Agarilytica rhodophyticola: one gene and its partner. The protein of the gene in region 1 binds, or shares a complex with, the protein of each later gene. Links are inferred from orthologs where the notes say so. Each region holds a gene or a part of one and is shown on either strand. Other genes may lie near its edges. The genes, in order: BVC89_RS17835 and cheY.

The links.
Region 2: the proteins of BVC89_RS17835 (region 1) and cheY are in contact, whole or in part, in a solved structure (PDB 1A0O), measured with the Escherichia coli proteins. The link is inferred for Agarilytica rhodophyticola from one-to-one orthologs.

What each region holds. Positions count from the first base shown.
Region 1 is NZ_CP020038.1:4,250,286-4,258,937, forward strand. Bases 3,712-6,808 are described here. They hold BVC89_RS17835 (chemotaxis protein CheA), read right to left. Parts: upstream 6,449-6,808; coding sequence 3,974-6,448; downstream 3,712-3,973. Other genes in these bases: BVC89_RS17830 (chemotaxis protein CheW), read right to left, coding at 3,712-3,953; BVC89_RS17840 (response regulator), read right to left, coding at 6,482-6,808. Outside these bases: BVC89_RS17820 (CheR family methyltransferase), read right to left, coding at 1-212; BVC89_RS17825 (methyl-accepting chemotaxis protein), read right to left, coding at 624-3,365; more of BVC89_RS17830, read right to left, coding at 3,384-3,711; more of BVC89_RS17840, read right to left, coding at 6,809-6,844; BVC89_RS17845 (STAS domain-containing protein), read right to left, coding at 6,888-7,172; flagellar export protein FliJ, read right to left, coding at 7,463-7,897; flagellar protein export ATPase FliI, read right to left, coding at 7,894-8,652. UniProt on the Escherichia coli protein: Involved in the transmission of sensory signals from the chemoreceptors to the flagellar motors. CheA is autophosphorylated; it can transfer its phosphate group to either CheB or CheY.
Region 2 is NZ_CP020038.1:2,764,962-2,773,301, forward strand. The notes cover bases 1-2,785. They hold cheY (chemotaxis response regulator CheY), read left to right. Parts: upstream 1-1,092; coding sequence 1,093-1,479; downstream 1,480-2,785. Other genes in these bases: BVC89_RS11755 (MinD/ParA family ATP-binding protein), read left to right, coding at 1-6; BVC89_RS11760 (RNA polymerase sigma factor FliA), read left to right, coding at 47-763; BVC89_RS11770 (protein phosphatase CheZ), read left to right, coding at 1,504-2,304; BVC89_RS11775 (chemotaxis protein CheA), read left to right, coding at 2,315-2,785. In the rest of the region: more of BVC89_RS11775, read left to right, coding at 2,786-4,570; BVC89_RS11780 (protein-glutamate methylesterase/protein-glutamine glutaminase), read left to right, coding at 4,648-5,721; BVC89_RS11785 (flagellar motor protein), read left to right, coding at 6,178-6,918; BVC89_RS11790 (flagellar motor protein MotB), read left to right, coding at 6,931-7,860. UniProt on the Escherichia coli protein: Involved in the transmission of sensory signals from the chemoreceptors to the flagellar motors.

The DNA of each region.
Region 1 (8,652 bases):
TCGATAAGATCGCAATAGCTTGAAAAACTATTAAGTTTAAGGGCTCGCAAACGTCTAACGATGCGGCTATAAACCATATTTTTCTTTTGATCACTAAGGGTAATACCAGTAAGATTAAACGCGATCTTTTGAATACGACGAAAGTCCTTGTCCATCATATTGTATTCGCGTGACGGAGGGCTATCAGTATTTTTAGCGGGGGCAGAATTCATAATTTTAACCAACGTCCTGATACTATTTTTATATCTTAAAGAACAGGACGTTGGGCTAAGCTTGATCAATCTAGAGTTTTATAATATTTGGCTAATTACATCTTTCATTCTTATTAATACTAAATAGCCAATATTAATCTACTACGCCTCTATCCATTTAAGACACTAATTTTGATACGTTTAAAATATTTAATCAAAAGTACAACTAAAAACTACTACGCACTAGTGACTGTAATATTATTTTCCTTGAAAACTAAATATTCCAGCATACATATAGACAAAGTAAAAGCCCGAAATATTCTATTAGTATTATATGTTTATCACTTTATAGTATCTCTTTAGAAAGTGTTAAGCGCTTGCTGCAACCTTTTAATTTAAGATCTTACAAAAAGCACTTAACACATTTAGGAATTAAAACTCTTCCCACTCATCATGAGAACCGGAAGAACCACTAGAATGACTGGTTGATGAACTGCTTGCTGCAGGCCGCGACGGCGTTTTAGAGAACGAAGCTGGAGCAGAGGCCACTGGAGCTGCCGCAGGAGCACCACCACCTCCGCCGAGCGAATCACCGTGACTGAAAAACTCAACAACACTCTTCATAGAGCGTGCTTGATCCGACATTGCCTGACCGGCTGCAGATGCCTCCTCAACCAGGGCCGCATTTTGCTGTGTCATTTCGTCCATCTGGGTTATTGCCGTATTCACCTGTTCGATACCTGCGGATTGTTCTTTTGCTGCGCCGGCGATTTCTTGCATCATCACAGTCACTTCATCAACAGAAGTAACAATTTTTGCAAGTACTTCCCCTGAATGGTTGACCAAGGAAGTACCATCTTCTACTTTGGAAACACTATCTCGAATCAAGTCTTTAATTTCTTTTGCTGCACCGGCCGAACGTTGCGCTAGGTTCCGTACCTCTCCGGCCACAACTGCGAATCCTCGACCCTGCTCACCAGCTCTTGCTGCTTCCACTGCGGCGTTAAGTGCTAATAGATTCGTTTGGAAAGCAATTTCATCAATCACACTAATGATGTCGCTAATTTTCTTACTCGATTTATTTATCTCTTCCATTGCCGACACTGCATTTTCTACAACACCGCCTCCGTCTCTCGCTAACATTTGTGCATCCACCGTCATGGCGTTAGCTTTCTCAGCATTTTCGGCACTTTGTTTAACAGCAGCGGTCATTTCTTCCATACTCGCTGCTGTCTCTTCTAATGACGAAGCTTGTGACTCTGTCCTATGACTTAAATCAGCATTACCTTGTGCGATTTCATCGGCGGATAAGCCTATAGAGTCGGCTGACATGCGAATATTGGCAATAACCTCTGTTAGTTTTTCTGCCGTAGCATTGGCATCATTTTTCAGTTGCCCAAATGAGCCCTGATAGTCACGGGTAATACGCTCATTAAGGTTACCCTTAGCTATGGATCCAAGCATCCTAACAATATCATTGAGGGCAATTTCCATTGTACTCACAAGATTATTAATGCCTTTACTAAGATTATGGAAAAAGCCTTCTTTACCATCCATTGAAATATGTTGCGAAAAACTACCTTCACTGGCAGCGGCTATAACACTATCAATCTCTCTCTCCATCGCCATTTCTGCAGTTCTATCATTCCATTCAACCACCGTTCCCACACGTTCATTATCTTGATAAACAGGGTTGGCAATCACGGTAAAAGTGCGTCCACCTACTTCAGCTTTACCGTTAAATACACCGCGCATATCACGTAATAGGTTACGTTGATGGCTGGGATCTTTATGGAAGACATCAATGTTCACGCCCATAAGTTTACTAACATCAAATGAAGGTAGGTCTTTTTTGATATCAGACTCTGCCCTTTGCATCATACCTTGGACAGCTTTATTCATATAAATAATATGCGCATCTTCATCGGCAATCATAACGTTAGCGGTTACATTATCGAGCGCTTGTTTGACACGCTCATTTTCAGCAGCCAAACGTCGTTCTTCTTTTTGCTGTGCTAACGCTTCCGTCTTATCGTTCCATTCAACAACAGTGCCAATAAATTTACCGTCCTCGTCATGCAGTGGCGTTGCGATTAAACCAAAAGTTAGTCCTGACAGTGGTAAGTCAGCGCGATAACTCTTGGTTAAGCTTTTAAGAAGGTTACGTTGGTGAGAAGGGTTTTTATGGAAAATATCTACATTAGTCCCCAGTAGTTGGCTACTGTTGAAATTAGGCAATTGCTCCCGAATTTCATTCTCACGGTTACGCATCATTTCTCTAACCGCACTATTCATATAAGTAATTGTCATGTCTTCGTTAGCAAGCATGACTGAGGTATCGCAAACATCTAAGGCCTGGCGAATACGTAAATTCTCCTGCGCGACTTCTCGTTCTTTCTTCTCACGGTTGACCCGTTCGGTTTTATCTTCCCATTCAACTAAGGTACCAATACGCTCACCATTTGCGTCTGTCCAGGGAGTGGCAATAAGACCAAAAGTTAGACTTCCTAATTCAAGGTCTGTTTTATACGGCTCTCGCAAATTTCGTAACATTCCGCGTTGGTGCTCGGGCCGTTGATGAAAATCATCAACACAAGTACCTATCAATGATTTAACATTAAAATTCGGCAATTCCTTGCGCAAAGAAGATTCATTTTTCTTCAACATTTCTGTCACTGTCTCATTCATATAGACAATGTTGCAATCGTTATCTGCCAGCATAACATTCGCCTGGCATAGTTCTAATGCCTTAGCTTTATCCGCCAAGCGTTTAGCATCAGTAATATCAGTAGCAAATTTAACAACTTTATAAGGCCGGCCTGTTTCGTCCCGCAAAGGATTATAGGATGCCTTAATCCAAACTTCTTTGTTGTTTTTACCAAGGCGTCGAAATTCGGAAACGAAGCATTCACCGCTCGCCAAACGCTGCCAAAAATTTTGATATTCCGGGCTATTACGTGTTTTATCGTCGATAAATATGCTGTGATGTTTACCTTGCACTTCATCTAAACGATATCCCATGGTGTTTAAAAAATTGTTGTTGGCGTGCAAGATATTGCCGGAAGTATCGAATTCAATAACAGCCTGTGTATTGTTGACCGCCTCCATTTTAGCTGCAAGTTCTTTGCACTCTTGAGAGTTTCCACTCATTGATTCTTTTAGTTTGTTAAACATACTTATGGCACCATCAAATTATTGTTCAGCATTTTCAATTTGTTGACTAATAGCTGTCATATTAGGAATTTCGTCCATGGAAAGCAGTCGATCTATATCCAGCAAAATCACCATTTTCTCATCCACATTGACTAACCCTTTAATAAATTCCGTATTTAGTGAATTACCAATATCCGGTGCTGTCCTCATATCTTTTTCTGCAAGCGAATATACATCGGAAACGGCGTCAACGACGATACCCATCACTCGCTCACCTTGATCAGTAGAAACTTTCAGCACAATTACCACTGTAATCGGCGTGTACTCAATACTTTCCATACCAAAGCATTGTCGTAGATCAATAATAGGAACAATCGTACCACGCAGATTAATTACGCCTTTTATATGAGCAGGTGCATTAGGAATTGGGGTTGCGGACTCCCAGCCTCTAATCTCTTGAACACATAAAATATCGACTCCATACTCTTCACCAGCAACGATGAAAGTTAAAAACTGATCTGTTTCATCTGACTCAAATTCCATACCCGTATGTGAGTTTATACTGCGTACAGAATCGCTGGCGGATGAGTTGTCATTTTGTATCTGCATAAAAACCTCTACAAACCCACTTACTGTATAAGATGGTTTTGGTTAGAAACATTGGCCTGTGTGGCGGCGTTAATTAATAAACTACTCTCTTCAGCTAAGCGGGCAATACCGGGAATATCTACAATAAGTGCGACCGTACCATCGCCAAGAATTGTTGCTCCTGAAATACCTTCCACTCGTTGATAATTATGTTCAAGGCTTTTAATGACCACTTGCTGTTGCGCTAGTAATTCATCTACGATAATACCAACCTTATCCCCCTCTGATTCGACCACAACCATTAGGGAGCCTTCTAAATCGTAATTATCGACTTCAATATTAAATACTTTAGCGAGTTGTAAAATAGGAACATATTCATCACGTAACCTGAATACATCACTGCCACCAGCAACTTTGTTGATATATTCTGATTTACATTGGAGAGATTCGACAATGGACACAATGGGGAAAATATATGTTTCTTTACCGACTCTCACTAGCTGGCCATCCAATATAGCCAAAGTTAGAGGTAAACGAATAGTAATGGTAGAGCCTTGATTCACTTCAGAGGTAATATCAATGGCGCCATTTAGTGCTTGAATATTTCTTTTTACCACATCCATGCCGACGCCGCGTCCAGAGACATCACTAATTTGCTTGGCGGTGGAAAATCCAGGCTGAAAAATTAAGTCAAAAGCCTGCTCATTAGTTAAGGATTCTGCCTCTGATGCCGTGATAACTTCTTTTTCAATCGCTTTTTGTTTCAGAGATTCTGGATCTAAACCTTTACCATCATCGACAACTTCAATCACTACGTTGCCACCTTGGTGATACGCATTTAGTGTGACATTACCTTGTTCAGGTTTGCCTTTTTGCCGTCTTTCCTCTGGCGTTTCGACACCATGATCAACTGCGTTTCGCACTAAGTGAACCAGAGGATCACCAATTTTTTCTAGTACTGTTTTATCCAGCTCTGTTTGATCACCTAAAATCTCTAGGTTCAAATCTTTATTTAGAGATTGGCTCAAATCTCTCACCATTCTCGGAAAGCGACTAAAGACAAAGCTAATGGGCAACATCCTTATGCGCATAACACTTTCTTGCAATTCTCTAGTATTTTGCTCTAGCTGGCCAAGACCTTCCAACAATTTAGGTAAGCGTTCAAGATCAAAGTCAGAACCTAACTGACCTAACATAGACTGGGTAATAACCAGCTCACCAACCATATTAATTAGATTATCTACCTTATCGATACCCACTCTAATCGAGGATGATTCCGCATTAGCTTTTTTAGCAGGAGCCTTCGGTTTTTGCGCAGTTTTAGGCTTGGCTGCGGCAGCTTTTGTGGTCGCTGTATTTGCAGCCGCTTCAGTGGTCGTTTCCTGTTCCGAGGTTTTTTGCAATTCCTCAGTAAATAGACCTGAAACAGATTTTACTTCTAACTCTGAATCATCTTTGACCCACTCAAATGCTTTTTCTATTTTCTCTTTATCATCATCTTTAGCATCGAGTAGAACTATCCACCTTAGATAACACAACTCGGGATCAATGGAACTAAACTCGGGAAATTGGGAGCTTGCGGTAATGGATTTTATTTTACCGATTTCTGTTAGTGCCTGAAAAATCTTTAAGGGATCATTACCTGTTCTTAAAATTTCAACTCCAGGAACAAAATCAATTGACCAGAAAGTTTCAATATCATCGTCATTACTATTTTGCTCAGGCTCTTTAGTTGCATTTTCGCTAACTGCTTGCACCTCTGTACTTTCTTCCATAGCACCAGGCGAAGAGGCTTTTATAACAACTTCTGATTCATCGATTACCCAGGCAAATATTTCTTCTATCTGGCTAAGTTCAGCGTCTGTTGATAACTCTATTTCCCAGTATAAATAGCTTGCTTCAGGTTCTAACTTATCGAGCAAAGGAAGCTCATCTGTTTTAGCAGAGCATTTCATCTCACCTAGCTCATTTAACTCATTAATTAAGCGTAGGGAATCATTACCCGTTTTAAGCACATCTCTACCAGGACGAAACAAAATATGCCAGCAAGGTATTTCAGCCGGTGCGCTCTCAGCGGCTGATTCTGCATCGCCGGAATCAGTCGCTGGAGCCTCAGCTTCGACGACATTACCCTCGAGCTTTGCTGAGAATTTCGCTGAAACTTCACGCGATAGTTCTGTTTCAGAGTCCTCACCAGTTTTCAACAAATCCAGCATTTCCCGTAGACAATCTACCGACTTCAGAAATAAGTCGACATCATCACCCGTCAACTCTCTCTCGCCACCTCGAATCTGATCAAGCAACGTTTCTAAGATATGAGTAAAACTGGCAATGGCACTAAAACCGAAGGTAGCACTGCCACCCTTTATTGAATGGGCCGCACGGAATATTGCGTTAATTGTCTCACTGTCCACCTCATCCAGATCCAACTCCATCAGTGAGGTTTCCATGATATCGACATTCTCAAAGCTTTCTTCGAAGAATACTTGATGGAATTGGGATAAATCGATAGCCATAAGGTTCTCTAAAAATAAATGAAAAAGTTGTTACTACAAGACTTTATTTATAGTCGCAATCAACTGGTCAGGGTTGAATGGCTTCACTATCCATCCGGTAGCACCTGCGGATTTACCTTCACTCTTTTTGTCGGCGCTCGATTCGGTTGTTAACATTAAAATTGGAGTGAACTTAAATGGTGGTAACTTGCGCAGCTCCTTAATAAGAGAAATACCATCCATATTCGGCATATTGATATCTGAGATTACCAAATCAAAACCCGTTTGATTTTTAGCAACCTTCAATGCCTCAACCCCGTCCCCTGCCTCATGAACATCGTGGCCAGCACTTTTAAGGGTAAACCCTACCATTTGGCGCATTGATGCTGAGTCGTCAACGGCTAGAATCTTTGCCATGAATATGTCTCCGATAAATTATGTGATGTTTACAAAGGTATAATTAGTGAATGCCCAAAGCACCTTCCAGTCCAAGCAGATGTGCAGCACTGACGAATTTTTCAGAAGGCTGGTTCCAATCCAATTTAATTTGGCGATCTTTTGTCGAATTGACGAAGGCCAAAAGTAATTGTAAACCAGCAGTATCCGCTCGTTGCACATTGTTAGCTTGAACGATTATTTTGTCATGATCTTGCTGATCGACAAGCGCCTCTAATTGTTCATGTAAACCCTGCACACTGGCGATGGTTAAATTTTCAGGTAATTGAAAGTTAACTTCTGAAGCCACTTAGTTCTCCTCAATACTTTGAATCTGGATACTTCTCACCTAAGTCTAGACTTAGTTTGAAAACTTGCTACGAAAAGGCTTTATTTAAATGTGGAAATTGCAAGTGAGCACAAATAAAAAAAAACATTAGATTTTATTGAGTGGAAGGAATCGTCGAAAATAACCAAAGAGCATTAAAAAAACCCTACAAATCATAGAGTTTTACGCGCAAACACAAAGATTCAGGTGTCAAGAGAAAACTGCAATTTAGTTTCATCACTCCTGTATGATTAACTCTACAGCTAAGTGGTTCATCTTGGCTTATAGTTTTGTGTTACCCACTCATCAATTTTGTACTGCTCTATTTTATCGGCGATTTGCACTTCACAGCGTTTAAGATCTGCAACAAAACGCTGCAAGTTTTCAGACTTTAAGTGGCACTGCTGCCATTCCTGGCGGGCCTTTTCTAAAGTTATTTCTACTTGATTAAGGGTATTTTTTTGCTGGTCAATTAGTGTAGATAACTGTCCTAAAAAAAAACGCTTGGCAGCAAAATCATTTGCACGAACACCCTGAATATTCTGCTTAAAACGCATGTCATAGTCATGGTAGTAATTATTTAATTCTTCTAAGCGCTGGTGATGTGCTTGATAAGATTGTCGACATTGCTCCAATTTTTTTGCTGCTTGCTCCTCGTTTTTGCGAGCCATATCGATAACCACCGCAAGTCGAGCTGAGCGTGTCATTTCAGACTAGCGCCAGAAGTTGTCTTCTTGCTATTACTCGATGTACGAATGGGTTCTAGCACTCCAGATAGCATAGTTCGACTGTCTGACAAGGAACATACCTCGCCAATTTTTTGAGCAATAAACTTTTGTAAATGGGGAAAACGCTCTATAGCAAAATCTATCTCAGGATTACTGCCCGCTTTGTAGGCGCCAATCGTAATTAAATCTTGGTTTGCCCTATATAGAGCAAGACTTTGTTTAAACTTTTGCGCCATAGTAATATTTCCTTGCTCAACAATATTGGGCATAACCCGACTAACCGAAGCCTCAACATCGATAGCAGGGTAAATACCTTGTTCAGCCAATGCTCGTGATAGCACAATATGACCATCTAGAATGGCTCTTGCAGAGTCTGCTATAGGATCTTGCAAATCGTCACCTTCGGTAAGTACCGTATAAAATGCGGTAATAGAGCCACCGCCTTGACTGGCATTACCAGCACGTTCAACCAACTCTGGTATTTTTGAAAACACCGAAGGCGGATAACCTTTAGTTGCAGGAGGCTCACCTATAGCCAATGAGATTTCGCGTTGGGCCTGAGCAAAACGTGTGAGGGAATCCATTAACAGAAGAACACTCTTCCCCTGATCCCGATAATGTTCGGCAATACGTGTTGCCAGTTGGGCCGCACGCAAACGCATAAGCGGTGCTTCATCGGCAGGAGCTGCGACCACAGCAGCCCTCTGCAAACCGTCTTCACCGAGTATATGTTC
Region 2 (8,340 bases), 1.5 Mb from region 1 along the record:
ATGTAGTTGAGGCGTATTAATGACAGGGTATACAGCTGAAAACTTAATGGTATACGAGCAGACCAAAAGCAGGTCGTCGAATATCCAGGTTGAGGAGTATGCGCCACTGGTAAAACGTATTGCCCACCACATGATGGCTCGAATGCCTTCGTCGGTACAAGTGGATGATTTAATACAAGCTGGAATGATTGGCTTAATTGAAGCGTCACAGAAGTATGATGGTAGTAAGGGCGCCAGTTTTGAGACCTACGCAGGTATTCGTATTCGCGGTGCGATTGTGGATGAGATGAGGCGAGGGGACTGGGCGCCGCGCTCTGTGCATCGTAACAGTCGACGCGTTGCAGACGCCATTAATTCAATTGAAAAGCGAACGGGACGTGATGCTAGTGATACTGAAATTGCCGAAGAAATGCATGTCTCTTTAGACGAGTACTATGAAATAGCCAAAGATAGCGTGTCTACGCGTTTGTTTAGCTTTGACGAAGCCTATGAAGAGGATGAAAGTAAAATCCTGCACTCTGACAATGAAGCCCTTGACGGTCCCTCAGAAAAGGTTCATCAGCGAGCTATGCGAGAAGCGCTAGTGATGGCGATAGATGGGCTGCCCGAGCGAGAAAAGCTGGTATTGTCTTTATACTACGAACAAGAGCTAAATTTGAAAGAAATAGGCATGGTGCTTGAAGTTTCAGAATCTCGTATTAGTCAGATACACAGCCAAGCTGCGGCTCGTCTACGGGCGAGACTAAAAGACTGGATATCATAGCATCATCACACATCAGCATATCTCCCTTCAAGGTATTTAACTGCATTAAAACCCTTTCCCAAAATTTTAAATATTACGCCAATGATGTGCAAACTTTTGGGGTAATAAGAAGTTGAGAGATGTTTATATAGGAACTAAAAGTCATTTCCAAATTAAAAAACTGGATGACTGGCTACAAGCAGCTAGACTTGATATGAGGAACAGCGTTGAACTGCAAATCAATGTCTGCTAAGCCGTTGGTTTTTTGTAAAGGGATCTGGCCTATACGAGCAGTCATTTATTGTAGAACTGTTCGACAAAATCCTGGTAGCAGAAATTTGGAGGTTGTGTTGGATAAAAATATGAAAATTCTCATTGTTGATGACTTTTCGACAATGCGTCGCATCATCAAAAACTTGTTGCGAGACCTTGGCTTTACTAATACTCAGGAAGCAGATGATGGCTCAACTGCTTTGCCTATGTTGCGGGGTGGAGATTTCGATTTTCTAGTCACCGACTGGAATATGCCTGGCATGACCGGGATAGAATTGCTCAAAGAGGTACGAGCTGACGGCAAGCTCGTGTCGTTGCCTGTGCTTATGGTAACAGCGGAAGCCAAACGTGACCAAATTATTGAGGCGGCACAAGCTGGGGTAAATGGGTATGTTGTGAAACCTTTTACTGCTCAGGTGTTGAAAGAGAAAATCGACAAGATTTTTGAACGAGTCGATGGTTAACAACTACTACATATAGGTTGCTTAATGGAAAACACTGAACCATTGCAAGATGATCAGCAGTTTGTAGCTAGTCTTCAAGATTGTGCAAATCAGCTGGTTGAAAAGCTACAAGCAGATAATTACGACGAGGCTTCGGAGCTGATTCACAACCTCGTTGAAGCACGTAACAGCCATATTTTTCGCTCAGTCGGACAGCTTACACGAGGCTTACACGACGCTATCGTAAACTTTCATGTCGACTCCGAACTTGATCAGCCATCGGGTTCAGGCAGCGATGTTGAAATTAGCGATGCATCTGACCGCTTACAGTACGTGATGAACTTAACTCAAGATGCTGCCGATAAAACCATGGATAAGGTAGAAGCTGCTGCTCCTATTGCAATGAACCTAGGTGAGGAGTCGGCAAAATTAAAAGAAGAGTGGAAGCGTTTAAAGCGTCGCGAAATAGATAAAGATGAATTTAAGGTATTGTACGACCGCATCGATGGATTTCTAGATAAGATGGGAGATGGTACCGAAGAACTTAATAAACATTTACAAGACATTATTCTTGAGCAAGGCTTTCAGGATTTGACAGGTCAGGTATTGAAAAAAGTTATTGGCCTGGTAAGTGATGTTGAAAAAGAGCTTGTTAACCTGATGAGAATTGCATGCCAGGTAGAAGAAGTGACGGGCCTTGCTGATAACGAAAAGCTAGAGCCAGAAAATGTGCACAGTCGAGCTGCTGGCGAGGGGGTTGGGCCGCAAATTCATGCGGATAAGTTGTCGGACGTTGCGTCCAGCCAAGATGAAGTTGATGATTTGCTTTCTAGTTTAGGGTTTTGAGGAGCGCTGAATGAGTTTTGGCGATGATGAAGAGATCCTTCAAGACTTCTTAGTTGAAGCGGGGGAAATAATCGAGTTGCTTTCCGAGCAACTTGTCGATCTTGAACAACGACCAGATGATATCGATCTACTTAACGCAATATTTCGCGGGTTTCACACAGTTAAAGGTGGTGCAGGATTTTTGCAGTTGAACGCGATGGTAGACTGTTGTCATATCACAGAAAACCTATTCGATATTTTACGCAATGGCAAACGGGCGGTAACACCAGAATTAATGGATGTGGTGTTACAAGCGCTGGATACGGTAACGAACCAATTCTCACAGATTACCAATCGTGAAGAACCTTCACCAGCAGACCCGGCATTGATTAAGCAGTTAGAGCGTCTAGTATCCTTAGAAGATCTCAATGGTGATGACGGTGGCGGTGACGAGGAATCTGCGCCACCTGCTCCTGAGGCAGGCTCGCAAGCAGAGCCTGCTAGTGATGATAAAATTAATATCACTGATGATGAATTCGAAGAATATCTCGATGCTATCGATGAAAAAGAAGGAGCAAATGCGCAAGCCAGCTCGCAAACGGCCGATTCTGATAACGACGATATTTCAGAAGATGAGTTCGAGGCTCTACTCGATAAATTACACGGCAGTGGCAGCCCAGGTGCCTCTCAAGCGGATAAACCTGCTACCTCATCATCTGCTGATGGTAATAAAGATATTACTGAAGATGAATTTGAAGATTTACTTGATAAGTTACATGGCAGCGGTAAAGCGCCTTCTGCACCCTCTGCGAGTGAAACTGAAAGTGCGCCTTCTGCTGATAATAATGGTGCTGGTAAGCAATCTGGCGACGATAACCTTATTACAGACTCCGAATTCGAAGACTTATTAGATCAGCTACATGGTAAAGGCAAAGGCCCTGAAACTGCTGCTAAGCCTAAACCTGCGGCCAAATCAAAGCCCGATGCTGCTGCTAAGAAAGATAAAATAGTTGCAGCGCCCCCTAAGGCTGCCAAACCTCCTGAGCCCGCGGCCAAGCCTGAACCACCCAAGCGGGAGCCAGCTGGAGGCGGGCAAAATAATGCAGCGCCAGCAGAAACGACCGTTAGGGTCGATACCCAGCGCCTAGACGATATTATGAATATGGTCGGTGAGTTAGTATTGGTGCGTAATCGACTTGTTCGACTAGGACTTGAGAGTCCTGATGAACCAATGCAAAAAGCGGTTGCCAACTTAGATGTGGTCACTGGAGATCTACAATCGGCCGTCATGAAAACACGTATGCAGCCGATCAAAAAAGTCTTTGGACGCTTTCCGAGAGTTGTAAGAGACTTGGCCCGTAATCTTAAAAAAGAAATTAGTTTAGAGTTGCAAGGTGAAGAAACGGATCTGGATAAAAACCTCGTTGAGGCATTGGCAGATCCTCTAGTCCACTTGGTGAGAAACTCTGTGGATCACGGTATTGAGTTACCTACTATCCGGGAAGAAAAAGGCAAGCCGCGAGAAGGTAAAGTGGTGCTTGCTGCAGAACAAGAAGGTGACCATATCTTACTATCGATTACCGACGACGGTGCAGGTATGGATCCGGATGCATTGCGCAATAAAGCTGTAGAAAAAGGTGTTTTAGATTCGGATGCCGCCGCTCGTCTGACAGATGTAGAGGCCTATAATTTAATTTTTGCTCCAGGCTTTTCTACCAAAACTGAAATTTCCGATGTCTCCGGTCGCGGTGTTGGCATGGACGTTGTGAAAACTAAAATTACCCAGCTTAATGGCTCAATTGAGATTAGTTCTAAAATAGGTGAGGGCACACGCTTTGTTATTAAAGTGCCACTGACATTGGCAATTATGCCCACCTTAATGATTCAGCTTGGGAATCAAACATTTGCGTTACCCTTGGTGAGTGTCAACGAAATTTTTAATATGGATCTGGCGAAAAGTAATATTGTCGATGGGCAAGAATGTATCACCATTCGTGAGAAGGCCATCCCCATGTTTTACTTGAAAAATTGGTTGGTGAAAAATAATTTCATACAGCAAGTTGAGGATATGGAAGGACATGTTGTTATTGTTTCGGTTGGAACTCAACGAGTAGGTTTTGTCGTCGACCAGCTTATTGGTCAAGAAGAAGTTGTGATTAAACCTCTTGGACGTATGTTGCAGGGAACTCCTGGAATGGCCGGAGCAACCATTACTGGAGACGGTACCATAGCACTTATTTTGGATGTACCAAGTATGTTAAAAGAATATGTTGGCAGTGCCGCTTAAGGCTTGTTAATAGGTTCTAAGTAGATAGGTAGTAATCATATAGATAAACTCCTTAACTGTTAAACCTAGGAGAAATGGTGCCATACAGTGTTTTAGTCGTCGATGACTCTCATTTTTTTCAAATGAGATTGAAAGATATTATCAATGAGCACAAAGATCTGAACGTGGTTGGTGTTGCCACTAACGGACAAGAAGCGATTGATATGACGGCAAAGCTAAAACCTGATGTAATATCGATGGACTACGAAATGCCTTTTTTAGACGGCATATCTGCGGTTAAAGCTATTATGGCAGAAATACCGACACCGATAATTATGTTTTCCTCAATGACTTACGAAGGTGCTAAAATTACTCTCGACGCTCTAGATGCTGGTGCCGTTGACTTTATGAATAAAAATTTTGCTGAAGTGTCATCAAACTCGGCAATTTTTAAGAAAAAATTTCACGAAAAGCTCATTGTTTTTGCGCAAAGAGGGTATAAAAAATCCCCTAGTCGTTCGTCTTCTTTTATTACTGCTCCAAGAACACCGCCTCTTGTTGATACCTCCACACGATCTATTGTAAGAAATGATAGCAAGCGTTTAAAAGGTAAAATTAAACTCATAGCAATAGGTGCATCAACAGGAGGGCCGGTAGCAGTAGCTGATATTGTCACAGGCTTAAAAGGTAAGGTTTCAATACCGATTCTTATTATTCAACACATGCCGGAGAATTTTACTCGTGCCTTTGCTGAGCGTCTTGACAGGTCGACTCCACTCACGGTCAAAGAAGCTGAAAATGGCGATATGTTAAAAAAAGGTCATGTATTAGTAGCGCCAGGAGGTAAGCAATTGATGGTCGATCGTTCTGGTAACTCTATTAAAATTGTCGCCGGTGATAATCGTGTTAACTATAAGCCTTGTGTTGATATTACCTTTGCATCTGCGGCAATTGCCTATGGCAGCGCTGTGCTGGGAATTGTGTTGACCGGTATGGGATCTGATGGTTGTGAAGGGGCGCGCTTGTTAAAAGATAAAGGCTCAACTATATGGAGTCAAGATGAAGACAGCTGCGTTGTATACGGAATGCCGGCGGCGGTGGCGAAGTCTAATATTTCCAGTTGCATTTTGCCCTTGAAAGATATTGCCCAGAAAATAGTGGATAGTGTTTAGGAACCTCTGATTAACCTCGTATAGTTTCTGGCTTACAGGCGTTGCCGAGATCAAGGCGCCTCTTGCAGGCAATGTCTAGACCTTGGCAAAAGAGGCAACACAGAGATCGGTAACGCCTGCAAGCCCCGTAGGGCGTGGCTAAAATGTGTTTATGCTGTGTTGGACTTCTTGCTAAGGGCTACGGCCATTAGCGGCGAAGCCCGCCTTGCCTAAACACATTTTAGACTCACGCAGAAATCATTCGTGGTTAATCAGAGGTTCCTTTAACATGTTATTTTTCAATTAAACTTCTATAATAAATGTTAACCCAGCTGACGAATATGCCTTGTCGACATACTCGTCTGTCATCTCTTAACGTACAGCGGAATTAATTTTCGCACGAGAATTTTGTAATTAAGTCGTCTTAATTAACAAAAGGTTCCCTATATTACTTCCTCGCGGGCGGAATATACAACTGTGGATGTGTTGAGTTTTATTGGTGTTATTATTGGTTTTGCTGCACTTCTTGGTGGAAATTTCCTAGAGGGGGGCTCATGGTCTTCCCTGGTAAATGGCCCTGCGGCGATTATTGTTTTTGGCGGGACCCTTGGTGCGGCGATACTACAAACACCTGTTAGCGGTTTAAAACGAGCGTTATCCTTATTTAAATGGATCGTAAAGCCTCCTCATCAAAAGTTTAAGCAAGGCATTAAACATGTTGTGTCATGGGCCATTGCTGCTAGGCGAGATGGCCTATTGGGCTTAGAAAATATTTCAGAGAAGGAAAAGGATCGTTTTTCACGCAAAGGCTTGCAGCTATTAGTTGATGGTAGTGAGCCCGATGTTATTCGCCATGTTATGGAAACCGATCTTATTGTTGCCGAGCAGAGAGATAACGACGCGGTACAATTTTATGAAAGCATGGGAGGCTATGCGCCGACTATTGGTATTATCGGTGCTGTTATGGGTTTAATCCATGTGATGCGTCATTTAGCCGATCCTTCACAGCTTGGACCCGGTATAGCAGTAGCATTTGTTGCCACTATTTACGGTGTTGCTTTAGCTAATCTTTTTTTATTGCCAATAGCTAATAAACTCAGAGCTTGTATTAAACAGCAATCCCAGTATCGTGAGTTAATTATCGAGGGCATTATTGCTATTGCTGATGGTGAAAACCCCAAATCTATCGAAATGAAGTTGAGTGGGTATTTGCATTAGAGGTGCCTATTAATGATTCGCCGCAGCCCAATTGAGACCAAAGTTAATCATGAGCGATGGTTGATATCTTACGCTGATTTTATCACCTTATTATTTGGTTTCTTTGTGGTGATGTATTCTATTTCACAAGTTAATGAAAATAAGTATAAAGTATTGTCGGATACATTAGAGTCTACATTTTCTAATATTGTTGATAGTGGTATAAAAGACACTGACTCAAATGATATTGAAGGCTTTAACAACAATAGTAATTTAGCTGAATTAACCGAATTATCAGAGCGGCTAAAAGAATCACTATCCTCCCTTATTGATGATGATGCGGTAAGTGTTTTTGCCAATGAGGAGTGGGTAGAAATAACATTGAATGCTAATATCCTATTTACTAGTGGCAATGCAGAGTTAGCTAAAGATGCCAAAAAGCTTTTGACATCTGTGGCTGATATATTAGTTCCCTATGACAATGCCATTGCTATTGCCGGTCATACAGATAATTTACCTATAAGTAATACGCGTTTTCAAAATAATTGGGCATTATCATCAGCAAGAGCGGTTTCCGTCGTTAATCTTATGTCTTTTCAGGGGATAAATCCTGAGCGTTTGTCGGCGGTGGGTTACGGCGAGTACCGACCCATCGTAAGTAACGATACTGCCCAGGGCCGTATACAAAATCGTCGTGTGGTATTAAGGGTGGGACGTGATGCCGCAACCACTAATATCTTGCCGTTAGAGCATTATGTTAATGCACAACATGATGATACTGATAAAGGTGGAGCTCAGAAAAAAATCACACTTGAACTACCCTCTGAAAGGCGTGAAAGTGTCACACCTAGACCGCGTCCAACTGCCTCAGAAAATGCTGTTAAACCTGTAAGGTTAAAAGGCGGTGGATTGCTCTTTAGCCGCGACCCTAATCTTCCTCGTAATAATCCTCCTGTAGAATAAAGTCACAATTGGTCTAAGAAATGCTTAACAATTATTGCAATGGAACTTAATAATAGTGGATAGTACTTTTTATTATAAATAAAAACCTTTAAGTTCTTTTTATTTAAAAAACTGCGTAACAGCTTGATATATTAGTTGTTCTGAGGAAAAAGCTTGCCGCTGTTATTATTTTGCCAGATGTCTTTTTTAATCTTTGTCTACAGCAAGTCGCGTAAACGCCGATAACAAGAGAAGAAAAGACATGAAAACAGGTTCTAACTAAGAGTATATGCTTAGTCTTTAAGAGCATATGCACTTAATTAAAATTTTTATTGGTATCCCCAGCTTATCTGGAGTTCTATAATTGAAAGTAGATTCTAAAATGATAGCAAGGCTTTGGGGTGTGAAGGTGGCCCATAGATATAGGTCTAGATGAGGGACGCTATATACTAATGTGGCAGAAATAAAGAGAACACATCAATACCAGACCTTCGGAGGCAA